DNA from 4 places in the Pseudomonas sp. 1L-C-7-B-C1 genome. Region 1 is predicted to be linked to each of the others. Evidence: predicted binding sites of a transcription regulator. Region 1 holds the regulator's gene; each other region holds the start of a gene.
The links. Region 1 encodes sigma-54, which starts transcription at its own class of promoters, with help from an activator protein. Its sites were predicted from a motif close to ANTGGCATNNANNTTGCTNT; they were not measured.
Positions count from the first base shown of each region.

Region 2: a site for sigma-54 is predicted at 789-808, ahead of glnA (glutamate--ammonia ligase). Genes of this name have one in related genera too.
Region 3: a site for sigma-54 is predicted at 2,537-2,556, ahead of AC0Z8Z_RS11675 (pilin). Genes of this name have one in related genera too.
Region 4: a site for sigma-54 is predicted at 1,374-1,393, ahead of flgB (flagellar basal body rod protein FlgB). Genes of this name have one in related genera too.

Region 1 is NZ_JBXAWH010000001.1:468,395-471,869, reverse strand. Features, by position in the region: gene rapZ (RNase adapter RapZ) at 1-385, opposite strand, end outside; gene ptsN (PTS IIA-like nitrogen regulatory protein PtsN) at 388-852, opposite strand; gene hpf (ribosome hibernation-promoting factor, HPF/YfiA family) at 865-1,173, opposite strand; gene AC0Z8Z_RS02125 (RNA polymerase factor sigma-54) at 1,250-2,743, opposite strand; gene lptB (LPS export ABC transporter ATP-binding protein) at 2,933-3,475, opposite strand, start outside.
Region 2 is NZ_JBXAWH010000017.1:47,804-51,278, forward strand. Features, by position in the region: gene thiI (tRNA uracil 4-sulfurtransferase ThiI) at 1-574, opposite strand, end outside; gene glnA (glutamate--ammonia ligase) at 907-2,313, shown strand; gene AC0Z8Z_RS23295 (chorismate mutase) at 2,524-3,090, shown strand; gene AC0Z8Z_RS23300 (DUF4124 domain-containing protein) at 3,218-3,475, shown strand, end outside.
Region 3 is NZ_JBXAWH010000006.1:176,817-180,291, reverse strand. Features, by position in the region: gene AC0Z8Z_RS11695 (DUF1631 domain-containing protein) at 1-164, opposite strand, end outside; gene nadC (carboxylating nicotinate-nucleotide diphosphorylase) at 549-1,397, shown strand; tRNA gene AC0Z8Z_RS11685 (tRNA-Thr) at 1,735-1,810, opposite strand; gene AC0Z8Z_RS11680 (hypothetical protein) at 1,925-2,407, shown strand; gene AC0Z8Z_RS11675 (pilin) at 2,604-3,062, shown strand; gene pilB (type IV-A pilus assembly ATPase PilB) at 3,269-3,475, shown strand, end outside.
Region 4 is NZ_JBXAWH010000015.1:73,774-77,248, forward strand. Features, by position in the region: gene AC0Z8Z_RS21915 (flagellar hook assembly protein FlgD) at 1-461, opposite strand, end outside; gene flgC (flagellar basal body rod protein FlgC) at 477-920, opposite strand; gene flgB (flagellar basal body rod protein FlgB) at 924-1,331, opposite strand; gene AC0Z8Z_RS21930 (hypothetical protein) at 1,443-1,904, shown strand; gene cheR (protein-glutamate O-methyltransferase CheR) at 2,261-3,088, opposite strand; gene AC0Z8Z_RS21940 (chemotaxis protein CheV) at 3,133-3,475, opposite strand, start outside.

The DNA of each region.
Region 1 (3,475 bases):
CCAGCAGGGTTTTCTCGTCACGGATCGCTTCGGCCAGCGAGCGCGTCGCCGTGCTCAGCGGATGACGGCGACGGGTCTCGGAAAAACGCTTGAGCAGGGTAGGTTCATCTGCATCGAGGAACAGCACGTCGCACTGGATGTGCCGGGCGCGCACCTCGGCGAGCATGCGCGGAAATCGCGTCAGGTGACTGGGCAGGTTGCGTGCGTCGATCGAGACCGCTAGCAGCGGCTCAGCCAGTTCGCTGTTGATCAGCGCGCGTTCGGCCAGCTCCGGTAGCAGGCCGGCAGGCAGATTGTCGACGCAGTAGAAACCGCTGTCTTCAAGGACATCAAGGGCCGTGCTCTTGCCGGAGCCGGAGCGGCCGCTGACGATGATCATGCGCATGGTCAGTGACCGTTCTGGACGTCGAGCACGACGTTGTAGAGCTCTTCGTCGGTTTTGGCGCCGCGCAGGCGCTTACGCGCATCGTCACGGTCGAGCATGCTGGCGATCTGGCGCAGGAGTTCCAGATGAGCATCAGTGGCCGCTTCCGGGACCAGCAGCACAAACAGCAGGTCAACCGGTGCGCCGTCGATGGCGTCGAAATCGATGGGCTTTTCCAGATGGAGTACGGCGCTAACAGGCGTTGAACAGCCCTTCAGCCGACAGTGGGGAATGGCGATGCCATTACCGAATCCGGTGGAACCGAGCTTTTCACGGGCAATGAGGCTTTCAAACACGACCTGCTCATCCAGATCAGGCACTTGCGTGCCGATCATTTTGGCGATGCTTTGGAGTACGGCTTTTTTGCTGCCGCCTGGCACGTTCACGAGTGAACGGCCAGGGGTCAGGATATTTTCAAGTCGGATCATGGGTGGGGAGTGTCAGCGAGCAGTCGCGCCTTGCAGCAGACTTTGCTGTTTTTCCTTATGTTTTTTGAGTTGGCGGTCAAGCTTGTCGGCAAGCAGGTCAATGGCTGCATACATGTCGTCGTGTTCGGCGTTGGCAACCACTTCAGCGCCAGGAACGTGCAAGGTGGCTTCGATTTTCTGCTTGAGCTTCTCGACCTCCATGGTGACCTGCACATTCGTGATCTTGTCAAAGTGGCGCTCCAATCGGGCGAGTTTCTCGCCGATGTAGGTACGCAGAGGTTCAGTCACTTCCAGCTGGTGTCCACTGATGTTGACTTGCATACAGCTTCTCCTTCGTTGCCAGTGCATTAAGAGGCAGGCGTGATGCCTGCCACTGGAACGCTTTGACGTGTGACCTTTACATCAGTCGCTTGCGTTCGCTGGACGGCGAGATCCCGAGGGATTCGCGGTACTTGGCGACTGTGCGACGGGCCACTTGAATGCCTTGTGCTTCCAGTAAACCAGCGATCTTGCTGTCACTCAACGGCTTTTTCTGATTTTCCGCAGCGACCAGTTTTTTGATGATCGCGCGAATCGCCGTGGACGAGCATTCGCCGCCTTCCGAGGTGCTGACGTGGCTGGAAAAGAAATATTTGAGCTCGTAGATCCCGCGCGGCGTGTGCATGAACTTCTGCGTGGTCACCCGGGAAATCGTCGATTCGTGCATGCCAACCGCTTCAGCAATGTCATGCAGAACCAGCGGCTTCATGGCCTCGTCGCCGTACTCCAGAAAGCCGCGCTGGTGTTCGACGATCTGCGTGGCCACCTTCATCAGCGTCTCGTTGCGGCTCTGCAGGCTCTTGATGAACCAGCGCGCCTCTTGCAGTTGATTGCGCATGAACGTGTTGTCGGCACTGGTATCGGCGCGACGCACAAAGCCTGCATATTGCGGATTGACCCGCAGGCGCGGCACGGATTCCTGGTTCAGCTCCACCAACCAGCGCTCGTTGTCCTTGCGCACGATGACGTCAGGTACGACGTATTCGGGTTCGCTGGATTCGATCTGCGAGCCCGGGCGCGGGTTGAGGCTCTGGACCAGCTCGATGACCTGGCGCAGGTCGTCTTCCTTGAGCTTCATGCGGCGCATCAGTTGCGCGTAGTCGCGGCTGCCCAACAGATCGATGTACTCGCTGACCAGCTTCTGCGCTTCTGCCAGCCACTTGGTTTTGGCCGGCAACTGGCGAAGTTGCAGCAGCAGGCATTCGCTCAGGTTGCGAGCGCCGATGCCCGCAGGCTCGAACTGCTGGATGCGGTGCAGAACGGCTTCGATTTCGTCCAGCTCGATATCGAGCTCGGGATCGAACGCGTCGAGCAATTCGTCGAGTGTTTCGTCGAGGTAGCCCTGGTTGTTGATGCAGTCGATCAGGGTCACGGCGATCAGGCGATCGGTGTCCGACATCGGCGCCAGGTTGAGCTGCCAGAGCAGGTGGCTTTGCAGGCTCTCGCCAACGGAGGTGCGGGTGGTGAAATCCCACTCGTCATCATCATTGCTGGGCAGGCTGCTGGCGCTGGTCTGATAGACGTCTTCCCACGCCGTGTCGACCGGCAGTTCGTTGGGGATGCGCTCGTTCCAGTCACCCTCATCCAGATTGTCGACGGTAGGCGCCGACTCCTGATAAGTGGGTTCCTGAACGTCAGCGTTGGGCTTTTGCTCTACGTTATCGGCCAAGGGGTCGGCGTTGTCGAAATCGTCGCCTTCCTCCTGCCGTTCCAGCATCGGGTTCGACTCCAGCGCCTCCTGAATTTCCTGTTGGAGATCCAGCGTCGACAACTGAAGCAAGCGGATTGCCTGTTGCAGCTGAGGTGTCATCGTCAGCTGCTGGCCCATTCTCAAGACTAGCGAAGGTTTCATGGCAGGGCTTAACACCTTATTCGCCGGCGCACTGCGCGCCATTTACTACCAGGGCGCCGAGGGCGCCAACTTAAGCAAATTATATGCCTGAAGCTGGAGGGTTTGCCTAGAGTGTGATGACAATTAAAAAACGAGGTCGGCGATGGCATCCGTTATGGGAGGGCGCACGACCTCATGTCATCACTGCGGTTACAGGCGGAACTCGTGACCCAGATACACTTCCTTGACCAACTGGTTGGCCAGGATGGACTCGGCGTCGCCTTCGGCAATCAGCTGGCCATCGTTGACGATGTAGGCGGTTTCGCAGATATCCAGCGTTTCACGCACGTTGTGGTCAGTGATCAGCACGCCGATCCCTTTGGCCTTGAGGTGGTGAATGATCTGCTTGATGTCGCCTACGGAAATAGGGTCAACACCGGCAAACGGTTCGTCGAGCAGAATGAATTTCGGCGAAGTGGCAAGGGCGCGTGCAATTTCCACACGGCGGCGTTCACCGCCCGACAGGCTCATGCCCAGGTTGTCGCGGATGTGGGTGATGTGGAATTCCTGCAGCAGGCTTTCCAGCTCTTTGCGGCGGGCCGCGCGATCAAGCTCCTTGCGGGTCTCGAGGATCGCCATGATGTTGTCCGAGACGGAGAGCTTGCGAAAGATCGACGCTTCCTGTGGCAGGTAGCCAATACCGGCACGGGCGCGGCCATGCATCGGCTGGTGGCTGACGTCCTGGTCGTCGAT
Region 2 (3,475 bases), on a different contig from region 1:
AGTCAAAGCCACCGGACATCAGGATCAGGGTCTGTTCAAGCGAACCCAGCGGATAACCGCCGATGCCGTTGTGCTGGCTGTGGATCACGAACAGGCGCTGGTCGCGAATCTCGATTCTGACTTCGACTTCCGGCGCCTTCAGCGAGATACCAGCGGCGTTGCACTCACGGCGCAATTTACTACCTACGTACTTCTCGACGTCCATGGAGCTGAAGTCGTGATGGCCCGCCCGCTTGCAGCGAACCCCGAATATCTTGCCGGGGAGCGCGTCGCCGAAGTGCAGTTTGCACTTCTCATAGATGTCGTCCATGTCGCCCAGCGGATACTGGTCCACCTGCAGAAAGTGCGTGATGCCGGGCATGCAGCTGAGCCGCTCGGTCATCTCACGCAGGACTCTGGCATCCTCGACCCTGGTTTCGACCTCAAGGTTGTCCCACACGCCATCCACCACCAACGCCGGGTCCAGATCGCGGAGCACCGTGCGGATGTTCTTGGCCAGCTGTTTGATGAAGCGCTTTCGCACAGGCCGGCTTTTGATAGTGATTTCTGGGAAGACTTTGACGATTAATTTCATGAAAACAGCGCGCTAGGTCCCGGTCGAAAAAGGGGGGCGCGGATTATAGCGGAAATTGCTCAAGGTTTAACCAGTTATCGTACGTTCAATCGTCCACGCACCAAAACGGCCCTGTATACAATTACTTGGCACCATAAGAGTGCGCCGGTTTTCGAATATGCGACGTTTACCGCGCTTAAAGGCAGGTATTCCCGCCGAAAACCCAACACAGGGCACTGGCATGCAAATTGCTCCCTTGTGAGGCAGGTTGCCTTGGTCGAGTATCGCGCCCGGCATCACCCAAATTGAAGGGCCCACTACTACTCAGGCCCTAATCCACCCCGGAGGACAGCATGTCGAAGTCGGTTCAACTCATCAAAGATCATGACGTTAAGTGGATTGATCTGCGCTTCACGGACACCAAAGGCACTCAGCACCACGTGACCATGCCGGCCCGCGATGCGCTGGAAGACGACTTCTTCGAAGTCGGCAAAATGTTCGACGGTTCCTCCATCTCGGGCTGGAAAGGCATCGAAGCCTCCGACATGATCCTGCTGCCGGACGACGAAACCGCAGTGCTGGATCCGTTCACCGAAGAGCCTACCCTGATCCTGGTATGCGACATCATCGAACCTTCGACCATGCAAGGTTACGATCGCGACCCACGCGCCATCGCTCACCGCGCCGAGGAATACCTGAAGTCGACCGGTATCGGTGACACCGTATTCGCCGGCCCTGAGCCAGAATTCTTCATCTTCGACGAAGTGAAGTTCAAGTCCGATATCTCCGGCTCCATGTTCAAGATTTACTCCGAACAAGGTTCATGGATGTCCGACGCGGACATCGAAGGCGGCAACAAGGGCCACCGTCCAGGCATCAAAGGCGGCTACTTCCCGGTTCCACCGTTCGACCACGACCACGAAATCCGCACCGCAATGTGCAACGCTCTGGAAGAAATGGGCCAGGTCGTCGAAGTTCACCACCACGAAGTGGCAACCGCTGGCCAGAACGAAATCGGCGTGAAATTCAACACGCTGGTTAAGAAGGCCGACGAAGTTCAGACCCTGAAGTACGTCGTGCACAACGTTGCCGACGCTTACGGCCGCACCGCTACTTTCATGCCAAAGCCTCTGTACGGCGATAACGGTTCGGGCATGCACGTTCACATGTCCATCTCCAAAGATGGCAAGAACACCTTCGCTGGCGAAGGTTATGCCGGCCTGTCCGACACCGCTCTGTACTTCATCGGCGGCATCATCAAGCACGGTAAGGCCCTGAACGGCTTCACCAACCCGGCAACCAACTCGTACAAGCGTCTGGTTCCAGGTTTCGAAGCGCCGGTCATGCTGGCTTATTCGGCTCGCAACCGTTCGGCTTCGATCCGTATTCCTTACGTCAACAGCCCTAAAGGCCGTCGTATCGAAGCACGTTTCCCGGACCCGGCAGCCAACCCGTACCTGGCCTTCGCTGCACTGTTGATGGCTGGCCTGGACGGCATCCAGAACAAGATCCACCCTGGCGATGCGGCTGACAAAAACCTGTATGACCTGCCGCCTGAAGAGGCGAAAGAGATCCCACAAGTGTGCGGCAGCCTGAAAGAAGCCCTGGAAGAGCTGGACAAAGGTCGTGCGTTCCTGACCAAAGGCGGCGTATTCAGCGACGACTTCATCGACGCTTACATCGCGTTGAAATCCGAAGAAGAAATCAAAGTGCGCACCTTCGTGCACCCACTGGAATACGAGCTGTACTACAGCTGCTGATCCAGTCGCGCCGGCGTAAGCCGCGTGAACAAGAGGCCTCCTTCGGGAGGCCTTTTTTGTGCCTGGTTTTTACTGCGTGGTACATATACACATGTAACGCATTCGAGCCGACCTTCTCGGGCAATATGCTCAGCACTGCAACGCTGCCAAACGGTGAATCTGTGCCTGGCCCGTTGCGGGCGACGATCACTCATGCGAGAACAGACAACCATGCTCAAGTCATTTCACATAACCGCTCTGGCAATGGCCCTGTTTGCGCCATGCCTCAATGCAGCATCCGCTCAACAGCCTCCCGCGCAACTTCAGCCGCTTATCGCCGCCATGGAGCAGAGGCTGGAAATCGCCAATGACGTGGCGCGCAGCAAATGGCACAGCGGCAAGCCGGTGCAGGACAGTGAGCGCGAGCGCCAGGTGATCCAGAATGCCGAATCTCGGGCGGGTGAATTCAAGCTGGCGGCCGGTGATGTACGCGAGTTCATGACCGCCCAGATGGAAGCCAACAAGATGGTGCAGTACGCGCGCATCGAGCAGTGGCGTGAAACCGGCCACTCCCCGGAGAAGCCCGAATCCGGCCTCACCGACGGCATCCGGGGTCGGCTGGATACGCTGCTGCCAGTATTGATGCAAAGCTACTCGGCGTTTCAGCCTTACCGCAACGATGCCAAGTGCTCGGGTTGGGTGCAGTCGGAAATCCAGCGACAGGCAAGCGATCCGGTTATTGTGACCGCGCTGCAAAGGGCGGCAGGCGACCTCTGCCGGATCACGGCAACCCAGTAAGCAGGCACGCAGATCCGCTTCTCAACTGACACCGTCGATCAGTATTCCTCTATGCTGATCTTGTGCCGCGCCCTGCATTGAGCGCGGCACCATTGTTGGTTGTCCTGATCGCTGCACTGGAGTGTTCATGCGTCAATGTCTCGCCCTTCTGCTGCTGGTGTTTGCACTGCCCGCTGCCGCGCAGATCTACAAGTACACCGATGCCTCCGGGAACACGGCGTACAGCAACCAGCCGCCAAACGGTACCAAAGCCGAAACTGTCGAGTTGCCGCCACTCAACAGTGTCGAGACCGTCGTGCCTGCCGCGCCGCCGCCACTGCCCGCGACGCAGAACCAGAACCGGAACCAGCAAAGCGCCGCTGCCTATCAGGTGCTCGCGCTGAAA
Region 3 (3,475 bases), on a different contig from region 1:
GTGTCGTCAGCATTATCGAAAAGCGTCTGCAGGCTTTCCTTGAGCTGCTGCGCCGCCCGGTCACGAACCTGAAGCAAAACGACGGGCAGCCGAGCAACAGGCGAGGATCCCGAATGATCCGCACCTGCCTTCAAGGGCACCACTTTGTTACCGTCGTTCTGCATCAAGGACTCCTTCACACCGTCGACACAACTGCTCAGACAACAGTTACACCCCGCAGCGAATGAAGACTCGACTCCATTCGAACGGATCTCAAAATTTTATCCCTGGGGATGTTGCAGGCTAACGTCAACACCATGACGTCAAATACAAGGCGAAAGTATCGAGTAAAACCGGGTCGCTCGCCAGCGAACTCTTCGCCTTTATTGGAATGATAGAAGGCGGCGAAGGGACATGTGCAGCGATAGACCACGGAAATCGCAATCTGTCGCATAACCAAAGAAAAAACCGACAAAGTGCATCTAATGCATCCGACTGGACACTTGCCGTGCGTAGGTTGGTACACCCGTCTGCCATATACTCGGCGCACTTAGTCCGTGGAGCTCGTTATGCCAAACCTACGTCTTGATGCCCTCGCTGCTGAAATCGAAGCCAACGTGCGCCGCGCGTTGCTGGAGGATGTGGGCAGTGGCGACATCACCGCGCAGCTGATTCCGGCGGAGCGACTGGCGAAGGCCACGGTGATCTCCCGCGACGCAGCGGTGATTGCCGGTACAGCATGGGTCGATGGGGTTTTCCGTCAGCTTGACCCGCGAGTGGCCGTGCATTGGCAGGTCGTTGATGGTGATCGCGTGCAGCCCAATCAGGCGCTGTTCCATCTAGAAGGCCCCGCCCGCTCCTTGCTGACGGGCGAACGCAGCGCGCTCAACTTCCTGCAGCTGCTCTCAGGCGTCGCTACCCGCGCGCAGCATTACGCCGACATGGTCGCGGACACTCAGGTCAAACTGCTCGACACCCGCAAAACCCTCCCCGGCCTGAGGATGGCGCAGAAATACGCGGTCACCTGCGGCGGCTGTCATAACCACCGCATCGGCTTGTTCGACGCCTTCCTTATCAAGGAAAACCACATCGCCGCGTGTGGCGGCATTGCGGAAGCCATCACCGCCGCGCACAAAATCGCGCCGGGCAAGCCTGTGGAAATCGAAGTGGAAAGCCTCGACGAACTCAAACAAGCCCTCTATGGCGGCGCCGACATCATCATGCTTGATGAACTGAGCCTGGACGACATGCGCGAAGCCGTACGCCTCACGGCGGGTCGTGCGAAGCTGGAGGCCAGCGGGGGTGTGACTGACGCTACCCTGAGGACCATTGCTGAAACTGGGGTTGATTACATTTCTATCGGGACGCTGACCAAGGATGTGAAGGCTGTGGATTTGTCGATGCGATTGAGTACCTGAGAGCGTCCCGACGCCTTAAAGGTTGAACTGCGACGGCTGGTCGGGCTCTGCTTGTTACTACCCCATGGAGACCGTGGCGTAGATCGCCCGCAAGACGGCGGTTTTGGGCTGGGCTTTAGGTTTCGGTATTGATAGCGAAGATGAGGAAGCGACGATGACTGACGAGAAAAAACCTGTCGAACCTGAAGAAGACGTTCCCGCACATTCGACTGAAGAGGAGAAGGAGCGGTTGAAGGATTTCAATAAGGACGGGATTCCGCCGGGGATTTGCTGATTGGCGGGATGTGGACGATGGTACGAAAAAGCCCGGTCTTGATGACCGGGCTTTTTGTATTTCTGGTGCCGAAAATAGGAATCGAACCTACGACCTTCGCGTTACGAGTGCGCTGCTCTACCGACTGAGCTATTTCGGCTTTAGCATAAAACAACGGTGCTTAACTCTAGCAAGCAACGATTCACCATGACACCGTCTTCCGCCACACGGATCTATAATTCTTAGCACCCCAGCACTGTTTGAGAGGTAGGTTGTGACATTAATCAGTCTTGAAGCCGCTATCGCGATCGGTGGCGGCAGTCGCCGCACTTGGTGGAGAAGAATCTCGGAAAACCCTGGAATGAAAAAAGGTGCCGACTCGCGGGGTCGCACCATGCTTTCGCTCACGTCCGCATCCGAATTCATTTCAATCCCAGATGAACACAACGCGTTGGCGACTCTCGTCGCAGCTGATGCAGGAGACCTCGCAGCTCAGAATGATGCGGGGTTAATGTTCGCGGAAATGGAAAACCAGAAAGCTGCAATTTATTGGTGGAGAGCCGCAGCGGATCAAGGAGATGCCGACGCGATGCATCATTTGGGGCGGTGTTACACCGCCGGATTTGGGGTGATTGCCGATGAAAACACTGGGATTATGTGGATAGCTAAAGCTGCAGCGACTGGGCATCTTATTGCCCATATCCAAATTCAAGCACTTCGACCGAATTCAGAATGGCGCTCCATCAAGCTGCCTTAAGGCATTGGCACACCGTAGGGTGCGCCATTATGTCTTATGACACGTTACCAATAGCGCCACTGGTGCGCTTAGATGTTCACTCCTACATTTGAAAAGGCATAAATTAGGACATGAAGGGTGTTCGGCATTTCTGGCATGTGAATTGCGTTACCGGACACGGAAGTCAAAATCCTAACTAGCCTTTGAGGAAATTAATATGCAGTCCGTACAGAAGGGTTTTACGCTCATTGAGCTTATGATTGTCGTTGCTATCATCGGCATCCTAGCAGCGGTAGCCATTCCCGCATATCAGGACTATGTCGCTCGGTCTCAGATGGCTGAAGCGATGACTCTCGCTGATGGCCTAAAAACAAACGTTACCGAAGTCTTCGCCCAAGCCGGTACGTGTCCAGCTAACGGAAGTGGCGGCATCGCAACAAATACTGATATCAAGGGCTCATATGTCCTTCAAGTCGACACCGGTGGTACTGCTGCGGCAGGCGGTGGCTGCACAATCGTTGCCACAATGAAAAGCTCTGGTGTAGCCACCGGCATTGTCAGCAAAACGCTCACGCTTACGCTCTCCAACGCTGATAAGGGTTCCAACATCTGGACCTGCACGTCATCTGCCCCTCAAAAGTATCTGCCTAAAGCATGTACGACTACAGCTACGTAATCGTAAGGTCCCTAAGACACGCCTTTCAGCGGTTTATAGATCGCTGAAAGGTTTTTTTGGAAGCCCGAATCTTCAGCTCGTAAACCCTGAGTGTCCTCGGATAGCTTACCCTCGTGCGTCCTGACGACCCTACGTGGGTGAATCGCATGTTTGGCATCAGGACGTGACTACGCTATAAATCCGTATTGCATGCGCCTGGTGGTTCTATGAGTGATGTCGTCCTTACCGGTTTGGCGAAACAAATCGTCCTAGCCGAGCTTCTTAACGAAAAAGCTGCTCAGGAGGCTTTTCAACAGGCCCGCCGCGACAAGCTTTCGCTCGTCAGTTATCTGGTGCAAAACAAGCTAGTGAACGGCTTGGTTCTCGCAGAGATGGCGGCAGAGCAGTTCGGCCTCCCCTTTCTGGACATCAGT
Region 4 (3,475 bases), on a different contig from region 1:
GTGCGCACGACGTTCGTGCCGGTGCTGTCGTAAATCTTCACCGTCGTGTCGGAGCTGGACGATGGCAGCACCACGGAACCGGTCATGGCCTTGCTGGTGTCGACGTAGGTCGACCCTGCGTCCACGGTCACCGAACGGCCGACCAGCGACGAGGCCTGCAACGCCTGGGACGACTGGTACATGGTGCTGATCGAGTCGACCGAGGTGCTCAGGTTCTGCATGGTTTCCAGGCTGCTGAACTGGGCCAGCTGCGCCACGAACTCGCTGTTGTCCTGAGGATCGAGCGGGTTCTGGTTCTGCATCTGCGTGACCAGCAACTGCAGGAATGAATCCTTGCCCAGCGAGCTGGACCCGGTGAGGCTGCTCGTGCTGGATTTGGTGCTGGTGCCTGTGGTTCCAGGGGTCGTGCTTTGCAGCCCCTTGAGGAACGACGAGGTAGCGTCTGTGTTTGAGACCGTCATGGATTTCGCCCTTTATCACTGACCCAGGGTCAGGACCTTCTGCATCATGGTTTTCGCGGTGTTCATGATTTCCGCGTTGGTCTGGAACGAGCGGCTGGCCGAGATCATGTCGGCCATCTCGTTGACGACGTTGACGTTCGGGTAATACACGTAGCCGTTCTTGTCGGCTGACGGGTGATTTGGCTCGTAACGTGCTTCGAGGTTTGAGGCGTCTTCGACGATGCCGGACACCTGTACGCCGACGCCGGCCTGACCCTGCTCTTCAAACAGCGATGAGCTGCCACCGGATTCCTGACCCTGGAAGACCGTGGCGAACACCGGATGTCGGGCGCGGTAGGTCTGGTCCATGCTGGAGGACACGGTTTCGGCGTTGGCAATGTTGCTGGCCACGGTGTTGAGGCGGGTGTTCTGGGCACTCATGCCGCTACCGGCAATATTGAAAACACTGGACAGGGACATGGATTACTCTCCGCGCAGGGCTGCAACCAGCCCTTTGAATTTGCTGTTGAGCAAGGTGAAGCTGGCCTGAAAACCGATGGCGTTTTCGGCGTAGTTCGCATTTTCGACCTGGGAGTCGACGGTGTTCTGGTCAAGCGACGGCTGCGACGGGGTCCGGTAGAGCAGGCTGGCTTCGCCATCGCTCATGCCTTCGGCTTCGATGTGACGGTTGTTGGTCATGTCGAGGGCGAAGTGGCCGTTGTTGCTCTTGTCGCTTTGGGCGGCCAGGACTTTGGAGAAGTCGAGGTCACGCGCCTTGTAGTTGGGGGTGTCGGCGTTGGTGATGTTGTTGGCCAGCACTTCAGCACGCTGGGCGCGGAAGTTGAGCGCTTTTTCGTGGATGCCGAGGGCGTTTTCAAAACTGATGCTCATGTCGGGACCTTTGAGGGCTGACCAAATGTACGTGCAGGAGTTATAGCAAGGTGCGTGCCACATGCTAAAAGCGCGTGTTTCCGGGGGCTGCAGGGGTGTTGGTGCGGGGTGATGACAGAAAAGCGGCAAGGGATTTCCGCTCCGGGGGAGGAAAGCGGCAAGCGCGGTGCCGTTTTTTTGCCGTATTGCGCTATCGCTCGCGAGATCAGAATCAAGATCAAGATCAAGATCAAGGGCGTCTGCCTGGGGGCAGACTGTTTCGGCTTCGCCGAGTTACTTGGAAAAGCACCCCAAGTAACCAAGGGTGCTTGCTCCTGGTTGGGCCCGACTTCGTCGGGTTCCCTCACTCCGACGACGCTCCGTGGGCCCGCGCCGAACGGACATCCATGTCCTGACGGCGCTCTCGCCGCATCCATGCGGCTCGGCCCACTCCGCGTCGTCTGCGTTCGGCCTGCACCCAAGTCGCGATTGTTGTCTTCAGCGCTATCTGCGTACGAAGATCAAGATCAACAGCAGAACAAGATCAAGAGCTTCCCGGCTGAAGCCTTTGATCTGCTTCTGATCTGCTTCTGATCTGCTTCTGATCTGCTTTTGATCTTGATCTTCATATGCAAAAGGCTCAGTCACCGCCAATCGCGACTTGGGTGCAGGCTGAACGTAGGTCTCGCGCAGTGGGCCGAGCCGCAGGGATGCGGCGAGAGCGCCGTCAGGGCATGGATGCCCGTTCAGCGCGGGCCCACGGAGCGAGACCGGAGTGAGGGTACTCCGACGAAGGAGGAGCCCAACCAGGAGCAAGCACCCTTGGTTACTTGGGGTGCTTTTCCAAGTAACTCGCCGAAGGCGAAACACGAGGCCGTTAGGCCGAGGCCCTTGACTCACATAAAAAAACCCGCCTAAGCGGGTTCTCATCAAATCAAAAGCAGAGCCAATCACTTGGCCTGATAAATAATCCCGGGACTGCACTGCACCATCTGGTAATGATCGGGCAACCCGTTCAACGCCTCCGACGCCCCAAGGAACAAATACCCCCCAGGCTTCAACGTCGAATGGATACGCAACAAAATATCCTTCTTCACCTCCGCCGAAAAATAAATCAGCACGTTGCGGCAAAACACCATATCGAACTTGCCCAACGCCGCATAACTGTCCAGAAGATTGAACGAACGAAACTCCACACGACTCTTGATCGGCGCTTTCACCGTCCAGCGCCCTGGCGTCTTCTGATCAAAGAAACGCTGCAGACGGTCCGGCGACAACCCCCGGCCGATGGCCAGACTGTCGTACTCGCCCGTCTTGCAATTGTTCAACATCAAACCCGACAAATCCGTCGCCACAATCTGCGCGCCCGACTTCAACTGCCCCGGGTTACTGCGCTCGAACTCATCGATCGACATCGACAGCGAGTACGGTTCCTGCCCCGACGAGCACGCCGCCGACCAGATCCGCAAACGCTGATTGGGGCTGGCCTTGATCGCCTCCGGCAACACCTTGTTCTTCAGCACCTCGAAGGGGTACGTATCGCGAAACCACAACGTCTCGTTGGTGGTCATCGCATCCACCACCTGCTCGCGCAACCCGCTGCGCGGCTGGGTCTGGATACGCTGGATCAGCTCACCCAACGACTTGATGGACTGCTGTTCCATCAACTTGTTAAGGCGGCTGGAGACCAGATACTGTTTATTTTCACCCAGCAAAATGCCACAGGCTTTTTCCAGGAACACCCGGAACTGATCAAAATCCAAATTACCTGTCGACATGCCGCCTCTCAAATCATGTGAACAGCAAGGAGGAACACCCCTCCTCAGCTGATATCTGCCGCCTTGATACGATCTACCACCCTCGCCGCCAGATCGTCCGGCCGGAACTTGGCCAGGAAGTCATCAGCGCCGACCTTCTTGACCATCGCCTGGTTGAACACGCCCGACAGCGAGGTGTGCAACACGATGTGCAACTTCTGCATGCGCGGGTCGCTGCGAATCTCCGCAGTGAGGGTATAGCCATCCATCTCCGGCATTTCAATGTCGGAGATCATCATCAAGAATTCTTCTTCCGGTTTCTTGCCTTCGTCTACCAGTTTGCGCAGGAACTCGAGCGCCTGACGACCGTCATTCAACGCCGTGACTTCCACGCCGACAGTCTGCAGG